DNA from 2 places in the Kluyvera sp. NPDC087067 genome. Region 2 is predicted to be linked to the other one. Evidence: predicted binding sites of a transcription regulator. Region 2 holds the regulator's gene; the other holds the start of a gene.
The links. Region 2 encodes CRP, which controls carbon source genes, mostly activating them, when cyclic AMP is high. Its sites were predicted from a motif close to ATGTGANNNNNNTCACAT; they were not measured.
Positions count from the first base shown of each region.

Region 1: idnO (gluconate 5-dehydrogenase) is a predicted target of CRP. The motif match lies at 2,140-2,157, and genes of this name have one in related genera.

Region 1 covers NZ_JBIUZS010000007.1:169,138-173,899, forward strand. The annotation lists gene ACIPDS_RS17870 (YgdI/YgdR family lipoprotein) at 17-250, shown strand; gene ACIPDS_RS17875 (YhcH/YjgK/YiaL family protein) at 291-758, opposite strand; gene ACIPDS_RS17880 (gluconokinase) at 755-1,285, opposite strand; gene idnO (gluconate 5-dehydrogenase) at 1,300-2,064, opposite strand; gene ACIPDS_RS17890 (LacI family DNA-binding transcriptional regulator) at 2,321-3,313, shown strand; gene ACIPDS_RS17895 (2-hydroxyacid dehydrogenase) at 3,510-4,460, shown strand; gene ACIPDS_RS17900 (MFS transporter) at 4,519-4,762, shown strand, end outside.
Region 2 covers NZ_JBIUZS010000010.1:52,029-56,790, forward strand. The annotation lists gene ACIPDS_RS19990 (aspartate aminotransferase family protein) at 1-721, shown strand, start outside; gene ACIPDS_RS19995 (YccS/YhfK family putative transporter) at 714-2,789, opposite strand; gene crp (cAMP-activated global transcriptional regulator CRP) at 2,842-3,474, opposite strand; gene ACIPDS_RS20005 (OsmC family protein) at 3,779-4,183, shown strand; gene ACIPDS_RS20010 (phosphoribulokinase) at 4,445-4,762, opposite strand, start outside.

The DNA.
Region 1 (4,762 bases), on a different contig from region 2:
TCAGGAGGGAAACATGATGCAATATAAGCGATTGACCGTAGCAATTCTGACCGCAGGTGCACTCTTTACGGTTGCCGGGTGTTCATCTAACCAGGCGGTAAAAACGACGGACGGCAAAACCATTGTCACCGACGGTAAACCTCAGGTTGATGACGATACTGGCCTGGTGTCGTACAAAAATGCCGAAACCGGTCAGACTGAGCAAATCAACCGCGACCAGGTGAAAAGCATGGGCGAGCTTGATAACTAAGTGATTTACGGCCCCGCACGCCACGGCGCGGGGCCAGCGTTTATAGCATTGCGCTATTAATTTTGACGATAATTTTACGCAGTGGTGCTCCCGCGCCGGAACTGCACATCGGTCGATGCAGTTCACCAGGAAAGATAATCGCTATCTCCTCAGGATGCAGATGAATTAACGTTTCACTGCCGATCTGTGTACAAAATCCAATATCATGCGCATCGTTAAACGCGCCGTCTGGAATGATCTCTAACCCCTTATTCCCTGCACCAATGATTTCCTCACCCGCCAGGACAATATGTATATCAATATATTGTTGATGATATTCCGGGCGCTGCTCAGCAAGCGGCTTGGTTTCCCCTTCCACCACATTAAAAAACAGGTTGTCGCCCTCGACAATATATTTACCCGGCGGCAGGGTATGCGGCTCCTGCGCAATAATAGCGCGCAGTGCTTGGCGAATAACAGCGGGATAGAAGGTGGTTTTCTCTGCTCGAGAGAGGGTATCGATAATCATGCCGGGACTTCCTGTGAAGGTGATTGGGCTAAAAGGGTTAACGCCCGACTGACGATGCTTGAAACATCGGTTGAGACGTCGAGTGGGGCAATATCCGGCTCGCTGGCGTCGGGTATTTCCAGAGCGGCAAATTGACTGCGCAGCAGCGCCTCCGGCATAAAGTGGCCTTTGCGTGCCTGCATACGCTGTAAAATACAGTCGTAATCCCCGGTTAACCACAAGAAGCGCAGGTGAGGATTGCCTTCGCGAAGCTGGTCACGATAGCGCTTTTTCAGCGCCGAACAGACCAGGACGCCAGACTCATTTTTCTGCCCGAGACTGAAGATGACATCGCTAATACGTTCCAGCCACGGCTGACGGTCACGGTCCTCTAGTGGCTGGCTGGCGGCCATCTTGATGATGTTTTGCCGAGGGTGCAGATCGTCGCCATCAATAAATTTCGCCCCTAACGCCTGCGACAGTGCGTGTCCGACGGTGGTTTTGCCGGTGCCGGAAACGCCCATTAAAATAATGCATTGCCCTGCCATAGGTGGCTCCTTTTTCACACCGCAACCAGCATGCCGCCATCAACAAACAGCAGATGCCCATTAACAAAATTAGAGGCTTTCGACGATAAGAAAACCGCCGCGCCAACCAGTTCTTCTGGATCCCCCCAGCGCGCTGCGGGAGTGCGTTTGCACAGCCAATCGGTAAAGGCTTTATCATCGACCAGCGCCTGGGTCATGGCCGTTTTGAAATAACCAGGGGCAATGCCGTTAACCTGAATATTGTGACGCGCCAGCTCTACGCACATGCCGCGGGTCAACATTTTGACCGCGCCTTTAGCTGCGGCATAAGGCGTAATGGTGTCGCGCCCCAGCTCGCTTTGCATTGAGCAAATATTGACAATTTTCCCGGCCTTGCGGGTCATCATCCGTTTGGCAACGGCCTGTGAGACGAGAAATACGGCAGTTTGGTTAACGGCAATCACATCGTTCCACTCTTTGACCGGGAACTCGGTGAAGGGGTGGCGGCGCTGAATACCGGCGTTATTAAACAGCACGTCGATAGCGCCAATGTTTTCTTCAATATGCGCAATGGCGGTTTCGACAGAATCCGGGTCGGTGACGTTAAAGACCGCAGTATGGGCGGTAGCGCCTTCATCGCGTAATTTCATCGCTGCCTGTTCTGCCCGCTCGGCGGAAATATCGTTAATGATAATTTCGGCACCGTATTGCGCCAGCCCCTGCGCCATCACGTAGCCGATACCCTGGCCGGAGCCGGTAATTAAAATGCGTTTGCCCTGTAAGCTAAATAAATTGTTCATCACTGTTTCCTGTATTACGACGGGAATTGGCCCTGAGAAGATGCTGTCTATCTCACGGTTTTTACGGCAGTGAAACTGTGATGAAGATCACCCTCGACCATGTTACAAAAAGGGGTTACAGCATGTGTGATCCTGACGGGCAAAAAGCACGGAAAACCGCGTCATACGCGGCTTAGCTACGAAGATGCTTCATTCTCTTTTCGGGCGTCAACAGGCATAATAGTGGGACAGGATTGCGGCAATCACGGGCAGGGTAATGAAAGCACAACGGATAACGTTAGATGATATCGCCACGCTGGCGGGCGTAACCAAAATGACCGTTAGCCGTTATTTACGCACGCCGGAAAAGGTGAAGCCAGAAACGGCGGAACGCATTGCTAGCGTTATTGCGGAAGTTGGTTATCAACCTGACGCCGATAATCCGGCCATCAGCAGTAATATCGCCCCGCGTATTGGCGTGTTAATTCCCTCCTTTAATAACCAGATTTTTGCCGATGTTCTGGCCGGAATTGAATCGGTCACCACTGCCCACGGTTATCAAACGCTGGTGGTCAATTATGATTACGACAGCCAGCGCGAAGAGGAGCAAATTGCCACCGTGCTGGCGCTGAACGTGAAAGCTCTGCTATTAACGGAATCCCTGCATACGCTACGGGCCGAGAAATACCTTAAAGCCGCGAAAATACCGGTAGCCGAAGTGATGGGGCTATCTGATAACGCTGGACGGATTAATGTTGGCTTTGATAACTATCGCGCCGGATTTGACATGACCACCATGTTATTGGCCAGCGGCAAAAAGCAGATTATCTATTTCGGTTCAATGTCAGATATTCGCGATGAGCAGCGCTATGCGGGTTATTGCACAGCGATGGAAGAGGCGGGGCTAACGGTCGGGCGCATTGCGCCAAACAAGGTTTCTTCGGTGTCGATCGGCACCGGTATGATGACATTAGCGCGGCAAATGTATAAAGAGATGGATGCCATTCTTTGCACCAATGATGACCTGGCGGTTGGCGTGTTACAGGAGTGCCTCGCTTCAGGTATTGCGGTACCGCAGGAAATAGCGATTGCTGGATTCCATGGGCTGGAGATTGGGCAAATTGTGAGCCCAAGACTGGCCAGCGTATTAACGCCACGTTTCGAAATGGGTAAAGTTGCCACCGAGATTTTAATCAAAAAAATAAAAGGCTTGCCGACCATCGAGAAGGTCGACCTCCATTATCGTCTGTCAATGGGCGAAACCATCTGATATCCCCCTTCGTCTTTTCTATGTTACGTGATTGTTGTCAGTTAACCCGCGGCAGCGCGGGCTTTTGCCTTCACGATCACGTCATCCGTAACACGGATTTCTAACACGATCCAGCGTGATGCAGATCGCAAAATGACAGCGTGAAAACCCGTTTGATAGGCGTAACGAATTTTCGAACTCTCAAACAGGTAAAACGATGAATACTGCAAACCCGAATACTGTGTTGTTAATTGCGCCGGTGGTTGACGGCCTGCTGGATAAACTCGCTACTGAATTTCAGGTTTATCGTCTGTACGAACAGGCCGATCCACTGGCATTTTTGCAGCAGGTTGGCGGCGAGGTGCAGGCGGTAGTCACCCGAGGCGATATTGGTGTAACGCGTGCGGTGCTGGGACAGTTGCCGAATCTGGGGCTGGTGGCGGTCTTTGGCGTGGGTACTGATGCCGTGGATCTCGACTATACCCGTGCGCATAACATTGCCGTGACCATCACCTCCGGCGTATTGACCAATGACGTGGCCGACTTAGCGATGGGGCTGCTGCTCAGCGGTGCGCGCCAGCTGTGTCAGGGGGATAAGTTTGTTCGTAACGGCCAATGGCTCAAGCAGACTCCCGCGCTGGCAACGCAGGTGAGCGGTAAACGTATCGGTATCTTCGGCATGGGCAATATCGGCCAGGCGATCGCCCGCCGCGCCAGCGGTTTCGATATGGAAATCCTCTACACCGACCGCAAAAAACTCAACCACGGAGATTATCAGTGGTGTGCTGACCTGCACACGCTTGCCCACGAAAGTGATTTTCTGGTAATTGCCGCTTCCGGCGGCGCGGCAAATCGTGGGTTGATTGATGCCAGCGTTTTTAATGTCATGCCGAAGCATGCATGGTTGATAAATATCGCGCGTGGCACGTTGGTTGACGAAAAAGCGTTGATTCATGCGTTACAAGGTGGCGTTATTGCCGGTGCCGCGCTGGATGTTTATGAGGACGAACCGAACGTGCCTGTGGAACTTATCGCCATGGATAATGTGGTATTGCAGCCTCACGTCGCCAGTGCGACTCATGAGACACGCCAGCGTATGAGCGAGGTGGTTTTTAATAATGTCGCCGCGTTCTTCGACCGCGCACCATTGCCCAATGCCATTGATTAAATCTCGATTTTTCTCGCTATTAACTAACGTAACCTTCCCTCGATAGAGAGTGTGAATTATGAATGAGAAAATACCTGGCACCCGCTGGTGGCGTATCATCGCGCCCGTTCTCATCGCGTGCATTATTTCGTTTATGGACAGAGTTAATATTAGCTTTGCGCTACCCGGCGGTATGGAGTCCGATCTGGGTATTACCAGCCAGATGGCCGGTGTCGCTAGCGGCATATTTTTTATTGGTTATTTATTTTTGCAAATACCTGGCGGGCGCATTGCCGTGAATGGCAGCGGTAAACGCTTTATTG
Region 2 (4,762 bases):
CGATATCATCCACGTGCCATTTAACGACCTGCATGCGGTTGAAGCGGTGATGGATGATCACACCTGCGCCATCGTGGTCGAGCCGATTCAGGGCGAAGGCGGCGTGCTGGCGGCGACGCCGGAATTCCTGCAAGGCCTGCGCGCGTTGTGTGATAAACATCAGGCGCTGCTGGTGTTTGATGAGGTGCAAAGCGGCATGGGCCGTACCGGTTCTCTGTTTGCCTATATGCACTATGGCGTAACGCCGGATATCTTAACCAGCGCCAAAGCGCTGGGCGGCGGCTTCCCGGTGAGCGCGGTGCTGACCACCGAAGACATTGCCAATGCCTTCCACGTCGGTTCACACGGTTCTACCTATGGCGGTAATCCGCTGGCCTGCGCCGTTGCCGGTGCCGCGTTCGATATTATCAACACGCCAGAAGTGCTCAACGGCGTGAATGCAAAACGTGAACGGTTTGTTCAGCATCTGCACCAGATTAACGCGAAGTATGATGTGTTTAGCGACGTGCGCGGCATGGGGCTATTGATTGGCGCCGAGCTGAATGCGAAGTACAAAGGTCGCGCGCGTGATTTCCTTTACGCGGCGGCTGACGTCGGCGTGATGGTGCTTAACGCGGGCCCGGACGTAATGCGCTTTGCGCCATCGCTGGTGGTGGAGGAAGTGGATATCGACGAAGGGATGCAGCGCTTCTCGCAGGCCGTGGCGAAAATCGTCAGCTAGCTCGTCGCTTTAACCAGCCGCCATGCCGTGGGCGCTGACGCCACGCCACCGAAGAGATGGTGTGCATGGTGTTGAGATGCCCCAGAATACGCTGGAGATGCTGTTCCATAGTGCTTAGCGCGCCGTGGGACAGCGCGTCCGGCGACTCCATAATGTTCACCTCTCCGCCGCTTCCCGCTTCATCGTACTCCAGACGTTGCTGGCAGCGCTGTAGGGCAATTTCGCACGACTCCAGATACTGTTGCGCTAAATCGGGTGTCAGCATGTTGTGTTCGCGCGCAAGCGTCGTCATGGCGTTGATGTGCTCAACGATAAACTGACTGTGAGTGACCCACAGCTTCATGTCTTCCAAATAGCGTGAGTTAAAGCCCGGCTCCTGCATGGCCTGGTTTAAGGTGTTAAACAGCGTATTGTGCGCCTGGTTGACGCGCATGCGCTGATAAGCAAGCTTAGGCGCCTGCGGGTCGGGGCTTAGGATCAGACGAATGGCGTCCTGATCGGCTTCCAGCGCCGCCTGGGCATTTTGCCGTAGCTGACCGCTTTGCCACTGCGGCCATAACCAGAGCATGCCGCCGAACGCAATCAGGCAGCCGATGATGGTGTCGATAAAGCGGGCAACAATAAACTGTTCGCCGTTAAGCGTGAGGATTTGCAGCGTGTATACCGCGGTGACCGTAAAGCCAACGGTGGCCCAACCGTAGCTGCGGCGAATAATCAGGTAGCTGACGAGCGTGATAATCAGCATCCCGGTAAGCGCGAGCCCCTGCGGCGCGTGGAAGTGCAGGGCGATGGCGGCGATCACCAGGCCCGCCAGGGTGCCCGCCGCACGGTGGAAAATTCGCACGCGGGTAGCGCCATAACCGTTTTGCGTCACCAGCAGCACCGTCATCAGGATCCAGTACGGTTTTGGCAGATGCAGCGCCGTGCCCATCAGGCTGGCGATACTCAGCATCACGCTTAGCCTCCCGGCGTTGCGTAGCGCGGGCGATTTTAGCGACAGGTAGCTTTTAATGGCCGGGAACAGCGGCAGGCGGCGTTCCTTATCCGCCATCAGGTCGCGCGGGTAGAGCGGACGCTGGGCGCGCAGGACTCTGGCGATTCGGCTAAAGTGCCAGGCGCAGAACTGGCCGACCGGGTTATCAGGATGCTGGGCGGCGATTTTTTCCAGCGCGCCAATCTGTTTTTCCATCGTGAAGCGGCTGGGGTAACGGTGATAGAGAATATCATCCGCGAGTACGCGCAACCGTGCCGCGACGGTCTGCGCGTTCCAGCGGATCACTGCTTCCGCGTGGCTGCGTTCCACCAGTTTTTGCACCTCTTCTGGCTGATGCAAACTCACCGAGATATGTTCTTGTAAATCTAGCCCTACCTGAAAAGCGCGCAGCAGGCGCTTGTAGTCATTGTGTCGGTTTGCCGCCAGCATATGAAGTTGCTGATAGCATTGGGAAATGAGATCCACCACCTTTTGCTGACGGTTTAGCAACGGCGGCAGCGCGGTGCTGGGGTCCGTATGCTGAGTCAGCAGGCTGTATTTGGCTTCGCAGTATTCGGCGAGCTGGCGATAGAGCAGGCTTAGCGATTCGCGCAGCGGCTGTTCGCGCCACATCCAGAACCACCACCAGTTGAATAAGCCATACCACAGCGTGCCAAGCGCATACAGCAGCAATGGCTGCCAGATAGGCATGTTACCGGCGAGGCTTAAGGTGAAAATAGCCGCAATCAGCGAGGCGGGGAGCAATCGCCCGTGTAAGGCGCTGATCTCTGCCGTTACGCCCAGCAGCAGCGCCAGCCCGGTCAGAATGAACGGCAGTGGAATGTGATGCGCCAGCAATAGCTGTACGGCGAGGCTGCATCCGGCAAACAGGCAGCCGCCGATAGTCAGGCGTTTGAAAAAACGCTTATGGGGCGTATCAAGACCTGCGATGTTGCAACACGCGGGAACCAGTGAGAACAGCAGACCTTGCTGAAGATGGCCGAAGAGTAGGCCAATGGCGACCGGCAAACATAACACCAGCGTTTGCCGCAGTGCATAGTTGACTTCCGGGTGGTAAATCAGCCTGCGCCACATGAGGGAAAACAAAAACGGCATACTGCGTGAGCACTATGCCGTTTTGGCTGGATCAGCGAGTACCGTAGACGACAATAGTTTTGCCGTGAGCGGAGATCAGGTTTTGATCTTCGAGCATTTTCAAAATACGGCCCACGGTTTCGCGGGAACAACCGACGATCTGACCGATTTCCTGACGGGTGATTTTAATCTGCATACCGTCTGGGTGAGTCATGGCGTCCGGCTGTTTAGCCAGATTCAGCAGAGTCTGGGCGATGCGTCCGGTCACGTCCAGGAATGCCAGGTTGCCCACTTTTTCGGAGGTAATCTGCAGACGACGTGCCATTTGCGAAGACAAACGCATCAGGATGTCTGGGTTTACCTGAATCAGCTGGCGGAATTTTTTATAAGAGATTTCAGCAACTTCACAAGCGGTTTTTGCCCGTACCCACGCGCTGCGTTCCTGGCCTTCTTCAAACAGGCCCAATTCGCCGATAAAGTCACCCTGGTTGAGGTAAGAGAGAATCATCTCTTTACCTTCTTCATCCTTGATGAGTACTGCCACTGAGCCTTTGACGATGTAATACAGCGTTTCAGCTTTTTCACCCTGGTGAATCAGCGTGCTCTTCGATGGGTACTTATGAATATGGCAATGAGACAAGAACCATTCGAGAGTCGGGTCTGTTTGCGGTTTGCCAAGCACCATGCGCGGTTATCCTCTGTTATAAGCTCTTCCCAGCGGCAAAAACATTGCAGCCACTGGTTGCAATAGTATCCTTCCCGTTACCTGGGAAGTCGGCTGTCGAATCGTGCCGCAGCCAGTAATGTGATGTCCTCTGCATACATGCAGTACGTTTATGTATTACCGTAGCATCCTGACTGTTTTAGCATAGCTTTAGGCGCGTGTCTCCTGGTGTCTCGCTTCAGCATGACGGCGATCGCCTTCCATTGCGAGAATTGTTATGTACGCGTAATCTGAGAAGAAAATTGCAACCTGGGAGTTAAATAATATGCAAGCGCGTGTGAAATGGATTGAAGGCTTAACCTTCCTCGGAGAGTCTGCTTCAGGCCACCAGATTTTGATGGACGGCAACTCGGGCGATAAAGCGCCAAGCCCAATGGAAGTCGTCTTAATGGCCGCCGGTGGCTGTAGCGCAATCGATGTGGTTTCCATTTTGCAAAAGGGCCGCAATGACGTCTCAGATTGTGAAGTGAAGCTGACTTCTGAACGCCGTGAAGAGGCACCGCGCCTGTTCACACATATCAACCTGCACTTCATTGTGACGGGGAAAGATCTTAAAGACGCTGCGGTTGCTCGTGCCGTCTCACTGTCCGCTGAGAAATACTGCTCGGTTGCGCTGATGCTCGAAAAAGCGGTGAATATCACTCACTCTTATGAAGTGATCGAGGGATAACGACTCTGGGGTCAGAGCAAATGCCTCGTCCGGGCTACCGACTGTTGTATCCGGTATTGTGCTCGGAATTGCCCGATGGCGGCTTCGCCTTATCGGGCCTACAAGTTGCTAATATCCACAGTATTTACGGTGTAGGCCGGATAAGGCGAAGCCGCCATCCGGCGAATTGTGTGCTTGTGCCTGATGACGCGATGCTTATCAGACCTACTGATTGCATACGAAATGTAGCCCGGCCAAGCGCAGCGCCGCCGGGACCGCCGTTTAGCTTCTTCCTTCCATCAATCGCTGCACCAGCGGCATCATGATGAGCTCCATCGCCAGCCCTAGCTTGCCGCCGGGAACCACCAGCGTATTCATATGTGAAATAAACGACCCTTGCAGCATCGCCAGCAGCCACGGGTAATCGATGTTATCAAGATTACGGAAATGAATGACCACAAAGCTCTCATCGAGCGAGGGAATACTTTTGGCGGCGAAGGGATTTGAGGTATCGACCGTTGGGACGCGCTGGAAGTTGATATGGGTGCGGGAGAACTGCGGCGTAATGAAGTTGATGTAGTCCTCCATTGAGCGCACCAC